3 regions of the Holdemanella hominis genome follow, and region 2 is predicted to be linked to each of the others. Evidence: predicted binding sites of a transcription regulator. Region 2 holds the regulator's gene; each other region holds the start of a gene.

Region 1 (7,973 bases), on a different contig from region 2:
TGCCGTGGGTGTAAAAGACGGCATGCGCGAATGCGGATGTATTGTGAATACTGTATTTCAGGTTTCTACGATAGGACCGCTAATTGCCTTGAGCATGAACAAGGATAATTATACTTGTTCTTTGATTGAAAAAAATAAGTATTTTTCTTTATCAATCTTGCCTGAAACAATAGATTCACAAGTGATTACGGATTTAGGTTTTCAAACAGGAAAAGATAAAGATAAGTGGGCGAAGTTGAATCATCATTTGTTTAGAGAATTGCCTGTTGTAGATGATGCGTTAGGATACATGATGTGTGAAGTACAAAGTCAGATGGATGCAGGAACACACTTTGTATTCTTGGCAAAAGTCGTTGATGCCAAGAAAGGTGATTCTGGTAAACCAATGACCTATGCATATTATCATAATGTATTAAAACAAAGCGCACCGGCAAAAGCACCTACATACAGAAAAGAAGAAAAGTGGGTATGTAGTGTTTGTGGATATGTATATGATGGTGATGATTTTGAAAGTGAACCAGATGATTATGTATGTCCAGTTTGTGGAGCTAAAAAAGACATGTTTAAATTGCAGTAAAAAAGGTGGACCTATTAACGGTTCACCTTTGGCTTTAATTGAATACATGTTTTCATTACTAAATATAAAATAACGACTTGGAATGGTAATGAAATTAAGTTTTTGATTAATTTAGGACTCGCAATAACTAAGAATGGAGTTCCCCACAACATAGATGTAAATAGTGTGTTTAGAAATAAACTGACAACTACATCATATGTTATTCGACATAAGATGACGCGAACCCAAGTGATTCTTTCGCAGTTATAGAAGTAAGCTGAAAAAATACATGCGCTTGCCATAGTTGAAATCATAAAGATCGGATAATATGCACCCACAGGTTTAACCATGTAATTGACTAAATCTAATAATGGTGCAAGCACTAAGTTTGGAATGGGTCCATAAAGTAAGCAGCTAGCAGCTATCGCAATGGATGCAAAGCCTATTTTTAACTGGTTTGTGATTTGGATGGATCCAAACAAGTTAAGAATAACATTTAGGGCAAAAAATAATGCCACACCTACGATAACACGCACGTTTTTTAATGAGCGTGCATTTTCTTTTAACATTACAAAGTATTGATTCATATATAAAAAGACCTCCTTTTTTCCATATTGCGATACAAAAAAAGAAAGTCTTTAATTTTTTCGATCACAACAGCGGGATGCAAAATATGTACCGCAAGAATAACTTTTCGTTCCTTAACCAACTCCCCGTGTTAAAGACACTTAACGCACATATTTTTACTCTGTATGTAATTGAATTATATGTATTAAAAAGAGATCTGTCAACAGATCTCTTTAATTGTTATTCAATTGTAGCTTTGTCTAACGCTTTAACGAAGTCATACAATGCAGCTGTATCTAAGTTTTTGATCTTTTTGTTGTATAGATCATAGTAACTTAAACCATTGATTGCTACATATGGACATAAAGCAGAAACTTTTTCATAAGCTTCCTTATAAGCAGCAGTACTTGCAGCTTGATCAGTTGTATGTAATGCAGTATCTAACAATGCATCTAAATCAGGATCTGATAAACGAGCTGTGTTATCTGTTTGACCAGTTTGGCATAATAAGTTGATACCAGTGTCATCACCTGAACTAAATTGCCATCCCATGTAAGATACTTCCCAATCGTTAACTGTATCATCACCTTGAACTGTTGCAACCATTGTGTTGAATTCACTTAAGTTTGTCTTGAAATCAACGCCAAGTTCATCGCCCCAAGCTTTTTCTAGCATTGGAAGTATTGTATCTAATTGATCTTTACCTTTTGTAGAAACCATACGAACAGTTAATTTTTGTCCATCTTTTTCACGTTTTCCATCACTTCCTACAGTCCAACCAGCATCGTCTAAGATTTGTTTAGCTTTTTCGATGTCATAATCATAGTAAGTCATGTTGTCATCTTTTTCTTTACCAGTAATGATATCACCTAATTGTGATGAAATTGGGTTAGCCATTAATACTGGAACGAAACCAGGTTGAGTTTTCTTAACATCTTTACTTCCTTTAGAGAATGAGTAGTAGCTATCAACAAATGATTGACGGTCAATCGCATAAGTTAATGCTTGACGTACAGCAGGATCTGCAGTGGCTCCAGCTTCACAGTTGTAAATAAAGTATTGCATTGAGCTTGATGCGTAGTTGTTGTAAGTTAAGTTCTTATCTAAACTTGCAGTACCAACTTTATCAGCGTTATCAGCTTGTGGTAATAAATCAACAGTTCCTTTTTGAAGTTCTTGAAGTTCTGTTGAAGTATCACAAATCTTCATTACAACATTATCAATTTGGTATTCTCCATCTTCAGCTTTAAATTTATCATTCTTAACAAATGTGGCGGCTGAATCTTTTTGGAAGTTTTTCAATACATATGGTCCAGTACCAATTGGTTTACTAGCCTTGTCTTCAAACATCTTTGTATCACCTTTTTTGTATTTTTTGAATTGTGAATTAGAGATGATTGGGAATGTACCAACTTGGCTTATCGCGTCGATTCTTGGTGTTGCCAAGTGGAAGGCAACTGTGTAATCGTCGATTTTTTCAACACCACTTAGAGTTTCGGCATCTCCTTCGTGATATTCTTTATAACCTTCTAAGTAATCAACATACGTTGAGAAACGACCAGTATAGCTTGGGTCAGCCATAGCTGTAAATGTCAATACAACATCATCTGCATCCAATTTAGATCCATCAGAGAATTTCACTCCTTTTTTCAATTTGAATGTTAATGTTGATCCATCCTCACTAATAGTTGGTTGTTCAGTAGCAAGTTCTGGTTGTAATTGATTATCACGATCATAGCTCAACATACTTTGATAAACCATTTCAATAACGTAATCATCATATACAGTTTGATAATACAATGGAGAGAAAATTCCATTGAAACCTGTGTTTAAGCCAACTGTCAACGTTTTACCATTTGCACCAGATGATCCACCAGCACAACCAGTCATCATTGCAGCTGCCATACATACGGCACCGGCCTTCTTTAAATAGTGACTTGTTTTCATAATTTGCACCTATCCCTTCTTGTGATGTCACTAGTGTAAAACTTTACAATGAAAAATGCAAGTAAAATTTACATTAATTTACATTTGTGTGTAAAATAATTACAATTTATACATAATGTATACGATATATAAACAATATGTTATTTAATGTATACAGATTTTGTAGATAAACTATGAGAAAAAGTTCACATTGTTTTTGTGGTAAATAAAGCATTTTTGGACTATACTTTGATAGAAAAGAGGTAGTTAAAGTTATGATTATTGATGAATTAGAAAAAAAGGTCCAAGGAAAGGGAGTACGAATCGTATTTACCGAAGGTTGGGATCCACGTGTACAAAAGGCAGCTATTGATTTGAAAAATAATGATGTTGTACGCCCAGTATTATTAGGAACTCCAGAAGAAATTGCTGGCTGTGCACAAAAGAATAGTTTAAATGTTGAAGGAATCGAACAAATCGATCCAAATAACTTTGATCACATGGATGAAATGGTCCACAAAATGGTCGAATTACGTCGTGGTAAAATGGACGAAGAAAAAGTTCGTAAAGCATTGAAGAGTACAAACTATTTTGGAACTATGTTAGTTCAAATGGGATATGCCGATGGTTTATTAGGTGGTGCTACATACTCTACTGCAGATACTGTACGTCCAGCATTACAATTGATTAAAACAGCTCCAGGAAACCAATTAGTTTCTTCTTGCTTCATTTTAATTAAAGAAGAATCTCAATTGATCATGGGTGACTGCTCAATCAACATTAACCCTAATACAGATGATTTAGTAGAAATCACTATGCAAACAGCTAACTCAGCTCGTCAATTTGGTGTAGAACCAAAAGTTGCATTATTATCATACTCAACAATGGGTAGTGCAAAAGGTGAATGCGTTGCTAAGATGACTGAAGCAAGTGATCGTTTGCGTCGTATTGCTGATTTTGATATTGATGGAGAAATGCAATTTGACTGTGCAGTAAGTGAAGAAGTTGCTCGTTTAAAAGCTCCTAATTCAAAAGTTGCTGGACATGCAAATACTTTTATTTTCCCTAACTTGTCAAGTGGAAATATTGGATACAAAATTGCTGCTCGTTTAGGTGGATATGAAGCAGTTGGACCAATCTTACAAGGATTGAACGCGCCAATCAATGACTTATCTCGTGGATGTACTTCAGATGAAATCTACAAGATGGCTATTGTAACTGCTGCTCAAAAAGATATGGATATCTAATTTAAATAATTATATTTTTCGATAAAAGAATCTCAATTGAGGTTCTTTTTTTCGTGCTATGAAAAAAAGAGATGATTTCTCATCTCTTAAACTACGATATTAAAAACATGTACTGCAATATTGAAATAAACTAGAATAGAGCAAGTATCTACAATTGTTGTGATTAATGGACTGGCCATAATAGCTGGATCTACACCAATCTTATTTGCAAATAATGGAAGAATACAACCAATTAATTTTGCAACAATAACAACAATCATTAATGAAAGGGCAATGACAATTGCGATATTAAAGTTTTGGTATTGAATGAAAATACGTAAACCATTAGCTGCAGCCAAAATAAATCCAACAACAAGTGAAATTCTAAATTCTTTAAACATAACTTTAAAAATTTCTTTAAAATGAATTTCTCCCAAAGCTAAACCACGAATAATCAAAGTTGAACTCTGTGATCCACAGTTTCCACCTGTATCCATCAACATTGGAATAAAAGATACTAGTAATGGTACGGCGCTGAAGGCATTTTCATATCGGGTGATAATACTTCCTGTGATTGTGGCAGAAAACATTAAGACAAGTAGCCATAAGATACGGTGTTTTGCTTGTTGCCAAACCGTAGTTTCAAAATATGTTTTTTCATTGGGTTCCATGGCAGCCATACGAGAAATATCTTCGTTGGTTTCATCAACCATAACATCCATGGCATCGTCAAATGTAACAATACCAACAAGACATCCATCACTATCAAGTACGGGCATCGCAATCAAGTCATATTTTCTAAATAAGTGAGCAACCTGCTCCTGATCTGTATGAGTGTGTACAGAAATAATGTTCGTATTCATTAGATTTGTGATATTTTCATCATCATCACTCGTCATTAAGCTTTTAGCTGTCACAATACCAATCAATTTTTTATTTTCTGTGACATAACAAGTATAAATAGTTTCCTTATGAATACCAATATCTTTAATATGGTTCATGGCCTGTTTTACAGTCATTGTTTTTTTCAATGTGACATATTCAGTCGTCATGATTGAACCGGCACTGTCTTCAGGATATTTTAAAAGTTTGTTGATGGTTGAACGCTTATTTGAATCTAAGTTTTTCAAAATACGCGTTACTAAGTTTGCAGGTAGATCCTCTAACATATCTACTGTATCATCCATATAAAGATCATCTAATAGTTCTTTTAATTCAGTTTCTGAAAACATGTCTACCAGATATGTCTGCATCTTCGAACTCATGCATGAGAATACATTGGCAGCTTTTTCTTTAGAAATTAAACGGAATGCCAAAGCACATTCTTTCGCATCTAACTCTTCTAAAAAGGCAGCTGTATCCATATCGTTCATTTCGGAAAGTATATTTTGTGCAGTTTTGTATTTTTTGTCTTGTAGTAATTGAATGAATTCTTCTTTGTTCATCATAATTATGTACCTCTGCTTTCTTTAAATAATTCAAACTATTCCCATCCGGATCCGTACACATACAAGCCTCACCTCCTTATATAAAGAAAACGCCATTGCCTAAACAATGACGTCATTAACCTAAGTATCACCGTTCAAGCTTTAGTATCACAGGGCATATTAATTACATTAAGCCAAGCCTTTGCGACTTAGCCTGCTGACCAACGAGTTGTGTCTCCACAACTTTGCGGCAGTAATCTTAGGAAATCCAAATCCCTGCGGTAACCTCACCTACCGTATATCTTTATGTACGTGAAAAGAATAATATAAATTAGTAAGTGAGTCAACCTTAACAGTATAAAAACTATGTTAAATTTAAATAATATGAAAACTATCCTTATTTTTAAGAATTTCTGGTGTCTTTCTAAGAATGAAATCTAGAAATGTCTTACTTGCATAAGATAAAGTATCGTAATTATTATAGGCGAATCCAACATGACGAAATAGATTTTCTTGTATTGGAATCAAACACAAATCATCATAGTCGCTCAAAGCGTTTTGATAAAGTATAGAAATACCTAAATTCTGTCGTATCATAGCTAAAATAGTAAATTCATCATATACTTTGTGTTTAATCTGTACATGTAATCCTAGATTTTGGAATGTTTTTATTGGCAAAGAATATTCTCCCTCATCTAATTGAATGAAAGGGTACTTTGCGATTTGTTTCATGCTTAATACTTCATAATTAGCTAACACATGACTTTGTGGCACCAACGCAAACATTTCATCATAATACAATTCTTGATATTGAACTCGCTGGATGGCATCAATACAAGTGAATCCTAAATCAAGACTTCCTTCTAATAATTGTTGTTCAATATTTGTGTATTCACTTTGATACAGTTCAAATTGTATGTTTGGATACATTTCAATGAATTTTTCCATTAATGAAGGCAAAAGATGTCGAGATACACTTGTGAATGTACCAATTCTTAATGTGACTTGGTCCACCCCTTTCATTTCCTGCTTTTTAGTACGAAGATTATCAAGGCTTGCCTGAACAGATTTTAAATAGGGAATATATGCATGTCCATCTTTACTAAGAATGACACCACGTTTTTGTCGAATGAATAAAGTGGTTTCTAATTCTTCTTCTAAAGATTTTATTGTTTGAGAAACTGCACTTTGTGAAAAGCCAAGATCTTTAGCAACTTGACTAATTGTTTTTGTTTCTAATACTTTGAAAAAATATCATATTTTGTTAGATTCATATCTATCACATTTTCTTATGGAAGTATTATAAATATTTGATTTACAAATAACAATTCGATTCTTATAATGCATAGAAATAAGGAGTGAGATTATGGAGTTTAAAAAAGGAATCAAAGATAGTATTCCGGTAGGAATGGGATACTTTGCGGTTTCCTTCTCATTAGGAATCATCGCAAAAAATGTAGGCTTATCACCAATACAAGGTTTTTTGACTAGCCTATTCATAATTGCATCGGCAGGAGAATATGCTGTCTTTTTAATGATTAGTACACATGGTACTTTCATTCAGATGGTTATCATGACTTTAGTCAGTAATGCTCGCTATTTCTTAATGAGCTTTGCGCTCAGTCAATAAATCGAAGAAAAAACGAATCTGCTTCATAGGATGTGTATTGGTTTTGATTTAACAGATGAATTATTTGGCTTGGCAATCAATCACGAAGGGAAAGTGAATCATAAATATATATGGTACATATTTGGTGGCACTTCCATGTTGGGCACTAGGAACTGCATCGGGAATAGTTGCTGGTAATAGTCTTCCTACAAAAATTGTAGCGAGTTTAAGTGTTGCGTTATATGGTATTTTTTTGGCTATTAGTATTCCTCAGGCAAAAAAGATCGTATGATTGGACTACTCATTATTATAAGTTTCTTATTGAGTTACATTTGTAAGGATGTGACAATCTCAGGTGGAACAAGAACCACTTTATTAATAATCATAATTTCAATGGCAGCGGCCATTATAAAACCTAGAAAGAAGGAAGAAAATGTCTAATCTAATGATGTATGTAGCTACAATGACGGTTGTCACATATTTGATTCGTGTCTTGCCGTTAACACTTTTTAATAAACCCATTACCAATATATATGTTCAGTCATTTCTATATTATATTCCTTATGTGACTTTGGCTGTGATGACCTTTCCTACTATATTATATGAAACTAATTCTCAGTTAGCAGGATTTGCAGCGCTAATAGTTGGAATTATGTTGGCTT
Region 2 (7,973 bases):
ATTGTGAGTGGTATATTAATAGCAGTAGTATGTAGAAAGGTTTTAGACCGATTAAATGGAGGAAATTATGGAAAAATATAGTTATACACCAAAGGGTGTTTGTAGTCGTCAATTCAATTTTGAAATTGAAGATGGAATTCTTAAGAGTTTTGAGGCCATTGGTGGATGCAATGGAAATTTAAAGGGAATTGGATGTTTATTGAAGGGAAGAAGTGTAGATGAAGTTATCGATACTTTGACTGGAGTAACATGTGGAAATAAGCCAACATCTTGTCCAGATCAAATCGCATGTGCGCTTAAGGCATATCGTGGCTGATCATTTTCTTGGGGCTTTAAAAGAAATTGAAAGACGTGCTCAAAATAACATTCTTGTATTTTCAGATGTATTAACAGAACGTTTAGAAGTCATTGCACAAAATATGGTTGGAAAATCAATTTCGGATAATGATTATTTAAAGTTGTTGGAATTGTATTATAAAAAGTTTTCGAAAGATGAAAATAAGCAGGCCATGTTGTTTTGTCTTTTAAGAATGCAGGAAGTTGTATTTTATAAAGAACATAAAGAGAATCAGGATGATTTAAGTAAGATGGAATTTAATGAGGAATATGATTCTATCACGAAAGCTTTTCTATCTAGAAAAAGAGATTATTATCAGATTACACTGAAAAATATATTTCAACGATTTATCTTATTAGACACACTTGCGTATATTGTGTTTTTACTTGTGTTTGTTCTTTTGATTCACATTTCTTTTAGGGTTTCATTTGTTTTACTAGTAATTTTGTGGGCGCTTGTATTGTATTTCGCGAAAAAGAAGGGTGTTCCTTATTTTTATAATTCAAGAATTCAAACACTTCTTCAAGATGTGGATTCAACGTTGTTGCAGGTGGATCAAGCCATTTTCTAAAGTCGAGTAATCGACTTTTTTGTTTTTTAAATTTTTTCACAAGTTAACTTGTTAAATATATCACAAATATGATATTATTAATGCGTGGGGTGATAAAATGCAGAATAGAAATGTACCCAAAGCAACTTTACAGAGGTATCCGGTATATTTAAAAGCTTTACGTAAACTTCAAAAAAATGGCGTTGAACGAATTATGTCCAAAGAATTATCGAGCTTTGTAGATATTGAACCTACAACAATTCGTCGTGATTTCTCCTTTTTAGGGAATCTTGGAAAACAAGGTTACGGATACGATGTGGATAAACTGATTGAAATATTTAATAGTCAGTTAGGCGTTGATTTTGATGAAAAAATAATTTTAGTTGGTGCTGGTAACTTAGGTCGTGCGTTAATGAATTATAATAAATGGGATTATGTTGTTGGTGAAATCGCATGTGCATTTGATGTGGATCCAGCTAAGTGTGGAACACAATTTGGTGTCGAAGTATATCCGATGTCGGAGTTAGATACGAAGATTCCTGAAGGATGTCGTATTGCGATTTTAACAATTTCACATGATGTACAAGAAACAGTAGATAAATTAGTACAGTGTGGAATTAATGGTATCGTTGATTTTACGCATCAACATTTTTTAGTCCCAAAAGGGGTTGTCATTAAAAGTATTGATGTGGTATCATCAATACAAGAATTGGTATTTATTACAAATTCATTAGAAACAAAGACGCAGAAATAGAAGTCGTCCAAAACGAACATGTAAAGAGAGTCTTGTTAGGTGAAAATAGACAGTGCAAGTTTGGATTGATAACACCTGTGGAGTCGTACTGGAGAAATTAAGTAGACAGTAACGTGTGGAATGCGTTAAATTCCAATTGAGTGCATACATACGTGTGATGAAACAGGATGGTACCGCGGTAATAATCGTTCCTTTTAATTAAGGAACTTTTTTTATTTTGAAGGGAGAAACTATGTTAGTAAAAAAATTAAAAGAAACATTTGAACAGTACGATGGACAAAGTATTACTTTGCAGGGATGGGTTCGTACAAATCGTAATTCAAAGGCAGTTGGATTTATTGCGTTGAATGATGGAACAACTTTTTCGAATGTGCAGGTTGTATATGCGGATAGCTTAGAAAACTTTGATGAAGTATCAAAAATTACAACAGGTTCAGCTATGGAAGTAACAGGAAAACTTGTATGTACTCCAGATGCAAAACAGCTATTTGAAATTCAAGCCGAAAGTATTAGTGTTTTAGGATTATGTGATCACGATTATCCATTGCAGAAAAAACGTCACAGTTTTGAATTTATGCGTGAAATTCCTCATGTACGTCCTCGTGCAAATACATACTATGCTATGTTTAGATTAAGAAGTGTATTAAGTATGGCAATTCACACATTCTTCCAGGATCGCGGATTCGTATATGTACATACACCAGAAATCACTGGTAATGATGCAGAAGGTGCTGGTGAATGTTTTACAGTTACAACTCGTGAAGATGCAAAATATGACAAGGATTTCTTTGGTAAACATGCTCAACTTACAGTATCTGGACAATTGCATGTTGAACCATTCGCATTAACATATCGCAATGTTTATACTTTTGGTCCAACTTTCCGTGCAGAAAATTCAAATACAACTCGTCACGCTTCTGAATTCTGGATGATTGAACCAGAACTTGCGTTTGCGGATTTAGCCGATAACATGGATTGTATTGAAGAAATGATCAAATATTGTATCAACTATTGTTTAGAACATGCTAAAGAAGAAATGGAATTCTTTGCATCAATGATCGATAAAGAATGTATTAAACGTGTGACTCATGTTGCAAACTCTAACTTTGAAAGAATGACTTATACAAAGGCTATTGAATATTTGGAAAAAGCAAAAGATCAATTTGAAAACCAGGATATTTTCTGGGGTATGGATCTTCAGAGTGAACATGAGCGTTATATTTGCGAAAAAGTCGTAAATGGTCCTGTTTTCTTAACAGATTATCCAAAGGATATTAAAGCATTCTATATGCGTGTCAATGATGACAACAAGACAGTTGCAGCATGTGACTTATTAGTTCCTTATGTTGGAGAATTAGTTGGTGGTTCTCAACGTGAAGAGCGTTATGATGTGTTAGTGAATCGCATGAAAGAAATTGGAATGGAACAAGAGACATTACAATGGTATTTAGATTTACGTCGCTTTGGAGGATGCAAGCACTCAGGATTTGGTCTTGGGTTTGACCGTATGTTGATGTATTTAAGTGGTGTTGCGAATATTCGTGATGTTCAGCCATATCCACGTACACCTAGAAATTTAATTTTCTAATGAATTAAACAGGTATCTCGTTGATACCTGTTTTTTTGTGTGATATAAATAAGGGGTATGAAAAAAGTAAGAGTAGTTAATAATAAAAATTTAAGCACGATGATCGTCGGGGTTGTTACTATCGCTATTGTGGTTGTCTGTGTTTTTTTATATGTATCAAGACCAACTGAAATAGATAAGTTGTCACAATCTTATTTGGATACAGTGGATGTTGAAAAGCTGCGAAAAAAGGTGGAGACAAGTTTTGATGGGTCTTATCGACTCAGTGATTATTTAGTTTATGGGGAGACGTTGTCTTTGTATAAAGATGAGTATGGTACAAAGAAAATGGATAAAATGCAAGGCAATAACATTGTTCTAAGAAATGTTATGAATGATGCCATTACAAGTTTTACATTTAATGGAAAAGTGGATTCAGGTATTGATTTAGGTTCTTTAAAAGAAGGAATTTATGAACTATATACATATGATCATTATGAAAAGGAGCGTATCTATTTTGACGATGCATTTAAGGCAAAGACAATCACGACAATGCGTCGCAATAAAAAGGTGAAAGATATTACGTTTGTGGCAGATAAAGAGGCATTAAAAGAGTATGATATTCATTTAAAGAAAAATTATACGTTTATTATTGTCACTAAGCATATCCCAAAATCCAATGTATATGATGTAGTGATCGATCCATGTGGAAATGCGATGAATTACATCTCGAATACAGTAGATTATGGTGCAAGTACATCAATTTTAGATGAACCAACTTCTTCCATGGAATTTGCGAAAAAATTAAAAAAAGAATTAGAAGAAAAGGGATTAAAGGTAAAAATCTTGCGTAAAGAAAACGAAACGCCTGGATATTATGGTGCAGATGGTCGTCCGGCTCGTGGTTATAAGGCAAAGGCTAAATTATATATTGCCTTGGGTGCAAGCTATGATGAAAATGTAGATGCGCCTTATATGATGGCAAGTCCATATACAAATAGTGGGTTGGCTAATACAATCTCATATTATATGGATCAAAGTGGCTTGACATTGTATGCGGCTAGAACGAACAGTACGCAGGAAAATGGAGTTTTATATGATTCATTTGCCGAAGATGAAAAGGGTGAAGTAAAAAAATATGAACTTTACCCACAATTAAGAGAAACTGGTGGAAGAGCAACATACACTGGTGTTTATGGTGATGAAATGAGAAATGCAAAATATAAAGATGTCTTTGGGATGTATGGATTATACTTTTCATATGCGAGCGCAATGAATTCTCAAAGTGTTGCTTATTTTAACGACAATACGGATGCGATAGCGAAAACTTTGGTGAAAGGTATTGTTAGATATTTTGAAATTTAGGGTGATAGTATGAAGTTACAATTAAGTAATATACAAAAGTCATTTGGAGCAAAAACAGTTTTGGCAGGTGCTAACTTTCAAGTGCGTGATAATGAAAAGATTGCGTTGGTTGGTCGTAATGGCTGTGGAAAAACAACATTGATGAAAACTATATGTGGACTGGAACACTATGATTCGGGTTCTCGTATGGTTTTAAATGGTACAAATGTTGGGTATTTGGCACAGATTACTTTTGTGGACGAAGAAAAGACAGTGTATGAAGAACTTTTAACGGCTTTTGACAAGGTTCGAGAATTGGAAAAGCAGTTAAATGCTCAGGCAGAAGTACTTAAAACGGATTCAAGTGAGAAGCAACTTGAAAAGTATGATGCATTGCAGACACGTTTTGAGGCATTGAATGGATATCAATACGAGGTGGAATTAAAGAATGTGTTTTTTCATTTTCAGTTTGATGAAAGTGATTTAAATAAAAAATTGTGTGAATTTAGTTCTGGACAAAAAACGAGAATTGCGCTGGTTAAACTGTTATTGACAAAACCAGATATCTTATTATTGGATGAACCGACAAACCATTTGGATATTGCAGCTATTGAATGGCTTGAAAATTATGTGAAGCATTATCCTTTCGCGGTTGTTTTAGTGAGTCACGACCGAATGTTCTTGGATCATGTTGTAGATGAAATCGTGGAAATTGAGTTTGGTAAAACTCAAAGATATGTGGGGGATTACTCGCATTATTTGAAGGCAAAAGATGAATATCTAAAAAAGAATCATGAAGCGTATATTCGTCAGCAACAAGAGATTCATCGTTTAGAAGATTTGATTGAAAAATTCCGCTATAAAAAGAATAAGGCCGCTTTTGCTAAGAGTAAGCAGAAATATTTAGATCGCATGGATAGAATTGAAGATAGTACTTCAGATACAAGTCAGATGAAGGCTGTGTTTACTTGCGCAAGAAAAGGTGGTAAGCAGGTTCTTGAAGTGGAAGATTTACAGGTTGGTTATGATAAAGTGCTGTCTGATGTTTCTTTTCAATTATTGCAAGGACAAAGAATGGCTATCGTTGGTCCTAATGGAATAGGTAAATCAACTTTGATCAGGACTTTGGTGAAAGAACTGCCTGCGATATCAGGTAGCTTTAAATTTGGCCATCAAATTGATGTAGGGTATTTCAATCAGGAAAGTGCTCAGATGAAGTCGAATAAGAATGTATTGGATGAATTGTGGGATATGGATCCGGATGCAACACAAACACAGATTCGTAATACGTTAGCAAGTTTCCTTTTTACACAGGATGAAGTTTTTAAAGAAGTGAATGATTTGTCGGGTGGAGAAAGAGTTCGATTGGCTTTGGCAAAATTAATGTTAGAGCATGATAATGTTTTATTATTGGATGAACCTACAAACCACTTAGATATTCCGGCGAAAGAAGCTTTGGAATCCGCTTTAGAAAAATATGATGGAACGATTCTATTTGTATCGCATGACCGTATGTTTTTAAAAAAGATGGCTACACGTGTACTAGAAATGGGTTCAATCAGTAAAGTGTATGATTTGAATTACGAAGAGTACTTAGAAAAAAAGGCAAGTAATGAACTTGTGGAATCGGTTGCCAAGGTCGAAAAAGAAGCGAAGCCACAAACGGTATCTTTCACGGATTTAAAAGCAATTAAGAATCGTGTCGCAAAACTAGAAGTGCTTTTAGAGGAAGCAGAACAAGATTTAGAGGCAATGCGAGAATTGAGATATGAACCAGAATATTACCAAGATTATCGTAAGATGGAAGAGTTAGATGCGAAAATAGATGATAAACACAACGAAATTGCTGCATTGATGCAAGAGTGGGAAGAAAAAATGGCTATGTTGGAATAGAGTGTCAATTCGGCACTCTTTTTTGAAAAAATAGTTGCATTTAAAAATATGCTGTGGTAATATAAATGGGCACTGATAAATGGACTCTTAGCTCAGCTGGCAGAGCAACTGACTCTTAATCAGTGGGTCTGGGGTTCGAATCCCCAAGAGTCCACCATTTATGTGTTTAAGTCGATTTACTCGGCTTTATTTTTTTGAAAAAAGATATTGAATAAACCATATGTGTGTGGTATTATCAATGAGTAAAAGAAATGGAAAGATAGAAGCACCCCTTCTCACCTGATGTCTAAGAGACATAGGTTCACGGCCAATTCAGTTTGAATTCGTTTAAAAAGAGTGATGGGTGTGGAATGCACCCATTTTCTTTTTGGAAAAATGAAGAAGGATGGTGTCGAATATCAATAATAGAAAAGTTGCCCCAAATAATGTAAACGATGATTTGTTTAACGAAAAGATTCCGTTTAGAGAAGTTCTTGTCATCAATGCGGATGGAGAACAATTGGGAGTTATGTCAAAAAAAGAAGCATTGGACATTGCATACAAACAAAATTTAGATTTGTTGTGTGTAGCACCCAAGGCGCGTCCGGCCGTGTGTAAAGTTTTAGACTATGGTCGTTATCATTTCGAACAACAGAAAAAAGCAAAAGAAGCTAAGCGTAAGCAACATGTTGTTGAAGTTAAATCTTTGCGTTTATCGCCGATTATCGATACACACGATTTTGAAACAAAAGTTCGTCAGACGTCAAAATGGATCGAAGCGGGTATGAAAGTAAAGATTGATATGCGATTCCGTGGTCGTTTGATCACTCGCTTGGAAGTTGGTCGTAAGATCATGAATGACTTCATCGAAGCTATGGATGAAGTAGCTATCGTTGAGAAAAAACCTTCAATGGAAGGTAATACGATGTCAACAGTGTTGGCACCTAAAAAGAAGTAAGGAGGACTAGACTATGCCTAAAATGAAGAGTCACAGAGGATTAGCAAAACGTGTAAAAAAGACAGGTTCTGGAAAATTAAAGAGATCTCACGCTTATACATCTCACCGTTTCCATGGAAAGACTAAGAAACAACGTCGTCACTTAGCTAAACCAGGTACTGTACATGCTACAGATTACAAACGTATTAAGGAAATGTTAGTTAAGTAATTAAGGAGGATATAAAGAATGGCAAGAGTTAAAGGTGGAACAGTTTCACGCGCTCGTAGAAAAAAAGTGTTGAAACTTGCCAAAGGATACTTTGGATCAAAACATACATTATACAAAACTGCAAATGAGCAGGTAATGCATTCATTCAGATATGCATACAACGACCGTCGTAAGTTAAAAGGAAACATGCGTAAAATCTGGATTACACGTATTAATGCAGCTGCACGTATGAATGACTTATCATACTCTCGTTTAATGCACGGATTAAAATTAGCTAATATTGCGATCAACCGTAAAATGTTAAGTGAAATGGCTATTCACGATGCTGAAGGCTTCACTAAACTTTGCGAAGAAGCAAAAGCAGCTTTAAATGCATAATTAAA
Region 3 (7,973 bases), on a different contig from region 2:
TCCTATAACTAATACAGTTGGTGAATCATACATACCTTCACGATATTCTCTTGCATCCTTCATATCTGTACCAACAACCCAATATCCTTCTTGTTTCAAGTTTCTTAATGTCTGCGATAAATTCGTCACAATCGAAACAGGTACAGTATAAGCAGCTCCTGTACTTGCCTTAACAACCGTTGGAGTTAATCCACAACTATTGTGTTTCGTCAAGATGACACCATCAACACCCGTACAATCACAAGTTCTTAAAATAGCACCTACATTATGTGGATCTTGAACACCGTCCAAAGCCACTAATAAGCCAGGCTTTTTAGCTCGTCTAACTAATTCTTCAATACTATATGTTTCAATTTCACTTACTTTTACCGCAACTCCATTATGATGTGTCGAATTCGCAATTTTATCTAATTTTGCACGATTACAATACTCTACCTTTAAATTTGATTTTTGAATCGATTTTAAAAGCTTTGCGTCTTTCAATCCCTGAAGTACATATACTTTTTCGATTGAATCCGGATCATTTTGAAGTGTAGAATACACATTTTTTCCATATACGATCATAGACTGTCCCCTATATCAATTATTCTATCTAGACAAACCTTAAGTCTATCCTGATGTCCATATAAATATAAATATCCCAACATAGATTCTAATGCGGTTGCTTCTAAGTATGTTTTGTGTGTCGCATTTTTAGCCTTTGAATGAATCGTCGCATTTCTTCCACGTGCAAGAATCATTTTCTCATCCTCGGTAAAGAAATCTTCATCCATCATTGTATTCAACATAACAGATTGCCCTTTAGCACTACAAATTACAGCGTTTTTCTTCTGAAGAACATGGGCCTTGCGATACCCTAAACTTAGAAGGTGTTCGCGCACAGCCAAAGACATAACGGCATCACCAATCCATGCTAGACTTGTCGCATTTTCCGTTACAATTTCCATTACAGAATTCCTTTTTCAATCAATGCAGCACGAAGTGTATCCGCTGTTTCAAAATCTTTTTCTTTAACTGCACTTCTCCAGTTTTGATACATTTCTTTATCTTCTTCACTCATTGTAATCTTATCAAATTCAATACCTAAAATATAAAGCATCTTTTCTAATGTATGTACTAAAACAGCTAAATTTTCAACATCGATTTCTCTTTGACGAACCGCCTGATTGATTTTTTTAACGACTTCATAAACAACACTGATCGCATTAGGTGTATTTAAATCATCATTTAATGCATCAATAAATGAAGTATACGTTTCATCAAACGCAGTTGTTTCTTTAGCATTTGATAAAGCAAGTTTTACACAAGCCTGTTTATAAGCAGCTGCAATCTTATCTAATTCTTTCTTTGAAGTTGAAAATGCTTCTTCATTTAAGTTTAGTGGAGCGCGATAATGTGTAGAAATCATCAACCAACGAGTTAAGTTTCCTCCATGGTTTGCGATCAAGTCTTTAGCCCACCATACATTACCTAATGATTTTGACATCTTGATACCGTTGATATTGATCATACCATTGTGTACCCAGATATTTGCCAAGTGTGTATCGTTGCATACTTCACATTGGGCAATCTCATTTTCGTGGTGAGGAAATTTTAAATCTAAACCACCACCATGGATATCAATCAATGTTTTCTTAAATACATCCTGTATCATAACCACACATTCTGTATGCCATCCTGGACGTCCTTTTGACCAAGGTGAATCCCATTTAATTCCTTCCGTTGTCTCTTTCCATAAAGTAAAATCTAATGGATTCTCCTTCTTTTCATTTTCATCAATACGAGCACCAACCATTAGATCATCAATACTTTGATGAGACAGTTCTCCATATTTTTTATCACTATTAACTCGGAAATAAACATCGCCTCTCACTTGATAAGCTGAACCATTTTTAACCATCTTATCAATAAATTCGATAATACGATCCATTGTTTCTGTAACGCGAGGTGCATAGGCTGGAAGATCTGCATGTAAACCTTTACGTACATCGTTATAGGCAACAATAAATTTGTCAGTGATTTCCTTTTCAGTAACATTTTGTTCAATAGCCGTTTTAATGATCTTATCGTCTACATCTGTATAGTTTGAAGCAAAAGTCACTTCATAACCTTGTGCAGACAATGTTTTTTTTAATGTATCAAATACAACGATAGGACGAGCATTTCCAATATGTGGATAGTTATAGACCGTTGGTCCACATACGTACATGGAAATCTTTCCTGGTTCGATTGGTTTTAATTCTTCAATGGTTTGAGAATAACTATTATATAATTTCATAATAAAATGTCCTCCAATTCATATTTTTTATTATACAATACAAAACATGAAAAAAAAAGCTAACCAAATGGTCAGCCTACATGTAATTTAGTCATGATACGACGAATATCTTCTTCATATGGTGTACCTGCTAAATTTTCTAATGCAGGATTAAAGTATTCCATCATATGATCCACATCTTTTAAATAAGAATATTGAAGCCCAATTAAATATTGAATGGTTCCAACAGGGAATTTTTTATTGTTGTCTAGTTCTGACTTACCATCCCACATACCATTTAAAATTTCTTTACAGTCATCAATATATTTGGCTTCTTTCTTCATTAATATGCTGAATTGAATCTGCATATTCTTGAATGTCTTTTCATCAACATAGCTTTTTCCATAAGAAAGCATGCCCTCTGCTTTTTTGATTTTTCCTTTTTCTAAATAATAATAAAATCCACGAGTTGCGACACTAGCCTTTTGTTTATTTGAAATACGCATATTTTTCAACAATTCAAATTGTTCTTCGATTTTCGTATCATTTCTTTGTGCCAAATAGCCACTTAATCGCATATACTCACGGTTAAATGCCTGATATGAGAATTTACATATTCCTGTATCTAATGTTTTGTAGAATTCGTCATATTGTTCATTGTTCAATTGAACTAATAACTTCTTCCATACAACTTTTTTCATAATTATTGGCACTAAGATAAATACTAATGTCAATATAATTATGATCATTACATTCATTGTCTTACTATCCATTTTGTTCCTTATCCTTTTCTAATTCTAAAGTTAAATCACGAAACTGAGCTAATAAATCTTCGTCAATTCCATCTTTTCTTAATTTTTCCATGTAAACAGCATCTAAATCGTCTACATCTTTTGTTAAATCATCACGCTCAGAATCCGTCAAACGATGTCGAATACCCACCGCTAACACCTCACAATCTCTAAAGGTTAGAATACATGATTTATATATTTATTTCAAGGTTTTGATTTGCACTTTTTAGTAAAGTATACAAAAAAAAGGAACCCTATTGGATTCCTTTAAAAGTCTTACAATTATTAAGCTAATTCTGAGAAGTACTTAATTGTACGAACCATTTGGCTTGTGTAAGAGTTTTCGTTGTCGTACCAAGAAACAACTTGTACGTGAGTAGTTCCGTCACCTAATGAGTGAGCCATTGTTTGAGTTGCATCGAACAATGATCCGTAACGCATACCAATAATATCACTAGATACTAATTGTTCTTCAGTGTATCCAAACGATTCAGTTGTAGCAGCTTTCATAGCAGCGTTGATTTGATCAACAGTTACGTCACCTTCAACAACAGCTACTAAAATAGTAGTTGATCCTGTAGGAGTTGGAACACGTTGAGCAGATCCGATTAATTTTCCGTTTAATTCAGGGATAACTAATCCGATAGCTTTTGCAGCACCTGTTGAGTTAGGAACAATGTTAACTGCAGCAGCACGGCTACGACGTAAATCACCTTTACGTTGAGGTCCGTCTAATGTCATTTGGTCACCTGTGTAAGCGTGAACTGTAGTCATGATACCTGATTTAACTGGAGCTAATTGGTTCAAAGCGTTAGCCATTGGAGCTAAACAGTTTGTTGTACAAGAAGCTGCAGAAATTACTGTATCTTCTGGTTTTAATGTTTCGTGGTTTACATTGTAAACGATTGTTGGTAAGTCATTTCCTGCTGGAGCAGAGATAACAACTTTACGAGCACCTGCTTTAATGTGTGCTTCTGCTTTAGCTTTTGAAGTATAGAATCCTGTACATTCTAATACTACGTCAACGCCTAATTCACCCCAAGGTAATTTAGAAGCATCAGCTTCTGCGTAGATAGTGATTTCTTTTCCATCTACTGTAATTGAATTTTCACCAGCAACAACTGTGTCAGCCTTAGCGTAAGTTCCTTGAGTTGAATCATATTTCAACAAGTGAGCTAACATCTTAGGGCTAGTCAAGTCATTGATAGCTACTACTTCGTAGCCTTCAGCACCAAACATTTGACGGAATGCCAAACGTCCGATACGTCCAAAACCGTTAATCGCAACTTTTACTGTCATGTCAGTAAATCCTCCTTTAAATACCATTGTTATTATAAAAGCCTACTGTTGATTTGTCAATTCTCTAACAAGTAAAACTTTTTACAACTAACAACACTTATATATTAGACTATTTACAATTCATTCTCAAGCATTTTCACACTTTTTACATAACCTTAATTGTGCTATTATATTCAAAAGGAGGAATTAAAAATGAACCAAAGTTTAATCCTAGATTTACTAGAAAATAATGCTCGTCTAACTTCACAAGATCTAGCGGATATTTTGAATGAAGATGAAGCAAGTATAAAATCAGAGATTCAATCTTTAGAAAAAAACAAAATTATTTGTGGCTATCACACAATTATCAACTACAATAAAGCGTTAAAAGATCAAAAAGTTTTAGCATATATTGAAGTAAGTTGTACACCTACAAGAAATAGAGGCTATGACAAGACAGCAGCATTGATTGCCAACTATCCAGAAGTAGATACAATGTATCTATTAAGTGGAGATTGTGATTTCTTATGTTTAGTACAAGGTAAAACCATGTTTGAAGTGGCTCGCTTTGTTTCAGATAAGATTGCCTGTGTTGAAGATGTTCGTTCCACAAAGACATTATTTGTCTTAAAACAATATAAGCAAAGTGGTATTGTCATGATTGACAAACCAGAAGATAAAGAATCAAGATTGGTTGTGACTCCATAATGAAGAGTTTATCTACAAAAGCAACATCTATCAATCCAAGTGGAATCCGTAAATTCTTTGATTTAGCAAACACAATGGAAGGCGTTATCTCTTTAGGTGTTGGTGAACCCGATTTCGCTACGCCATGGCACATTTGTGAAAACGCGATTCACTACATGAGCACTGGACATACTCACTATACAGCCAATCGTGGATTGTTGGAGCTTCGTGAAGAAATCTGTAAATTCCATAAGGAACATTACAATCAAACATATGATCCTGAAAATGAAGTTATTGTCACAATTGGTGGTAGTGAAGCCATTGACTTATGTATGCGTGCCCTGTTGAATCCTGGCGATGAAGTTATTGTATTAGACCCTAACTACGTTGCTTATGCACCAAGTGTTACACTAAGTGATGGTGTTGTTGTCCCTTTACAGTTAAAAGAAGAAAATGACTTTAAAATTTTTCCAGAAGATTTAAAGAAAGTCATCACACCAAAGACAAAAGCGATGATCATCAATTATCCTAGCAACCCTACAGGTGGTGTCATGACAAAAGAGGACTACGCAAAAATTGTTGATATCATCAAAGAATCAGGTATATATGTTGTGAGTGATGAAATCTATGCCGAACTAAGCTTTGATCAGCCTTTTGCATCATTAGCCCAATTTGACGAAATCAAATCTCAAATTATTGTCGTAAATGGTTTTTCTAAAGCATATGCGATGACAGGATGGCGTCTAGGCTATTGTATGGCCAACAAAGAACTTTCTTCTGTTATGAATAAGATTCACCAATATGTGATCATGTCAGCTCCTGTTATGTCTCAATACGCAGGTATCGAAGCCATTAAAAACGGCTATGATGATGTATTGATGATGAAAGATGATTATCTAAAAAGAAGAAACTTCTTAGTCAACAGACTCAATCGTATGGGACTAAAGACAAATATGCCTCATGGTACATTCTATGTATTCTGTAATATTCAATCGACAGGCCTTGATTCCGAAACATTCTGCGAAAGATTACTACAAGAACAAAAAGTTGCCTGTGTTCCAGGAAACGCCTTTGGTCCAAGTGGTGAAGGATACATTCGTATCTCTTATGCATATAGCATAGATCACATTAAAGAAGCTGTTGTTCGCTTAGAACAATTCTTGAAGGATTTAGACAAATCAGTCTAGATCTTTTTTTCAAATAAACAGAAAAAAGGATGCCATTTTGACATCCTTTAATACTACTTGGCAATCAAATCATCCATTGCCTGTTGGAAATGAACCGTTTTGTTGTGAGCATCCTCTTTTGAAGCTCCCTTGATACAATAGTAGAATTTACATTTTGGTTCTGTTCCACTAGGACGTACCGCAATCCAGCTTCCATCTTCAAGATAGTATTTTAATACATCCGATTTAGTGAATCCAGTAAGTTCAGTTACTGTATCCCCTTCTTTGATTACACATTCTTTATAGTCTTCACTACGAACCACTTTTGTGCCACCAATTTGTGTTGGAGCCTCTTTTCTTAAGTTAGCTAAGATTTCTTTAATACGCTTAGCACCAGCTTCACCAGCTAATGATAACGCAACTTGACTTTCTTCATATGTACCATGACGGTCATACAAGCTATCTAATACATCAACTAAATCTTTACCTTGTTCTTTGTAGAATGCACAAGCTTCTGCCAGCATTAAACAAGCTTGAGGAGCATCTTTATCACGTACGAAAGGTTTAATTAATGAACCATAGCTTTCTTCATATCCAAATACATAGTTCTTTTCGTGCGTTTTTTCATATTTCGCAACTTTTTCACCAATGAATTTGAATCCAGTTAAAGTTTTTTCTGTTGTAACACCATAATCAGAAGCTACTTTTTCTCCTAGATCACTTGTAACAACCGTATTGAACATTACAGGATTTTCGGGCATTTTACCTTGTTTTTGAAGTTGTGAACAAATATATTCAATTTCAACAGAACCAGATTGGTTTCCTGTTAATACAACATATTCACCATTGTGCAAGACTCCAACTCCCATACGGTCAGCATCTGGGTCACAAACTAAAATTAAGTCTGCTTGATTTTCTTTTGCGTATTTTAATGACAATTCATAAGCACCTGCTTGTTCTGGGTTTGGTGTAGGTGTATTTGAGAAATCAGGATCTGGACTACATTGCTCTACAACTGGAATGCAAGTATATCCTGCACGTTTATAAACTTCTTGAACAGGAATATTAGCAGTTCCATGTTCTGGTGAAAATACGATTTTAATATCTTTTTTAACTTCAGGATTCAATTGGATACTTAATACATTTTTGTAATATTCTTCATCCACATCTTTACCAATAACTGTAATTAATTTCTTTTGTTCTTCTGTACAGTTTGCATCAATTGCCAATTCATCTTCAATTGCGTTAACCTTATCAATAACCTGACTAGCCAAACATGGAATCAACTGACATCCTTTATCATCATACAATTTATATCCATTGTATTCTTTAGGGTTGTGACTGGCAGTAATCATAATGCCACCAAAGCAATTTAAGTGACGTACTGCAAAACTCAATTCTGGAGTTGGACGTAATGATTCAAACACATATGATTTAATGTTGTTTTTTGCTAATAAGTCAGCACAATCAAACGCAAACTCTTTTGACATGTGACGGTTATCATAACCAATCGCAATACCAGCTTTACCACCATTATTTTCATTTATGTAATTTGCGTATCCTTGAGTTGCCTTACGAATTGTATGAATATTAATTCGGTTTGTTCCCGGACCTAAAAGACCACGCATACCTGCTGTACCAAACTCAATTGTTGTATAGAATGCATCATTTTTTTCTTCTGCATTCATTGCTTCTAAAACAGGTTTGTATTGAGGGGCTAAATTTTCATGGTTTAACCATTTTGAATATCTTTCTTCAACAATAGACATTATTTATTCTCCTTCTTTTCTAACT

What was found. The regulator Rex, encoded in region 2, represses fermentation and respiration genes when NADH is low (regulators of the CRP and FNR family bind a similar motif). The targets are predictions, from matches to a motif close to GTGAANNNNTTCAC.
Region 1: pta (phosphate acetyltransferase) is a predicted target of Rex. The motif match lies at 3,246-3,259, and genes of this name have one in related genera.
Region 3: gap (type I glyceraldehyde-3-phosphate dehydrogenase) is a predicted target of Rex. The motif match lies at 4,419-4,432, and genes of this name have one in related genera.

Annotation. Positions count from the first base shown of each region.
Region 1 covers NZ_JACRWH010000012.1:19,769-27,741, forward strand. Annotated here, with positions in the region: gene H8911_RS04630 (flavin reductase) at 1-577, shown strand, start outside; gene H8911_RS04635 (folate family ECF transporter S component) at 592-1,143, opposite strand; THF riboswitch at 1,212-1,309, opposite strand; gene H8911_RS04640 (ABC transporter substrate-binding protein) at 1,364-3,070, opposite strand; gene pta (phosphate acetyltransferase) at 3,325-4,296, shown strand; gene mgtE (magnesium transporter) at 4,383-5,723, opposite strand; M-box (ykoK) riboswitch at 5,842-6,008, opposite strand; gene H8911_RS04655 (LysR family transcriptional regulator substrate-binding protein) at 6,078-6,725, opposite strand; partial or broken gene H8911_RS12910 (LysR family transcriptional regulator) at 6,807-6,944, opposite strand; gene H8911_RS12410 (AzlC family ABC transporter permease) at 7,069-7,332, shown strand; gene H8911_RS12415 (ABC transporter permease family protein) at 7,457-7,603, shown strand; gene H8911_RS04670 (AzlD domain-containing protein) at 7,745-7,973, shown strand, end outside.
Region 2 covers NZ_JACRWH010000035.1:13,986-21,958, forward strand. Annotated here, with positions in the region: gene H8911_RS08305 (Gx transporter family protein) at 1-81, shown strand, start outside; gene H8911_RS08310 (TIGR03905 family TSCPD domain-containing protein) at 68-316, shown strand; gene H8911_RS08315 (hypothetical protein) at 309-908, shown strand; gene H8911_RS08320 (redox-sensing transcriptional repressor Rex) at 1,006-1,641, shown strand; gene asnS (asparagine--tRNA ligase) at 1,874-3,229, shown strand; gene H8911_RS08330 (hypothetical protein) at 3,287-4,573, shown strand; gene H8911_RS08335 (ABC-F family ATP-binding cassette domain-containing protein) at 4,583-6,445, shown strand; tRNA gene H8911_RS08340 (tRNA-Lys) at 6,527-6,602, shown strand; gene infC (translation initiation factor IF-3) at 6,831-7,382, shown strand; gene rpmI (50S ribosomal protein L35) at 7,396-7,590, shown strand; gene rplT (50S ribosomal protein L20) at 7,609-7,968, shown strand.
Region 3 covers NZ_JACRWH010000006.1:11,090-19,062, forward strand. Annotated here, with positions in the region: gene rlmB (23S rRNA (guanosine(2251)-2'-O)-methyltransferase RlmB) at 1-564, opposite strand, end outside; gene H8911_RS03055 (Mini-ribonuclease 3) at 561-947, opposite strand; gene cysS (cysteine--tRNA ligase) at 947-2,278, opposite strand; gene H8911_RS03065 (hypothetical protein) at 2,350-3,030, opposite strand; gene H8911_RS03070 (hypothetical protein) at 3,023-3,199, opposite strand; gene gap (type I glyceraldehyde-3-phosphate dehydrogenase) at 3,334-4,347, opposite strand; gene H8911_RS03080 (Lrp/AsnC family transcriptional regulator) at 4,540-5,034, shown strand; gene H8911_RS03085 (pyridoxal phosphate-dependent aminotransferase) at 5,034-6,200, shown strand; gene H8911_RS03090 (phospho-sugar mutase) at 6,254-7,948, opposite strand.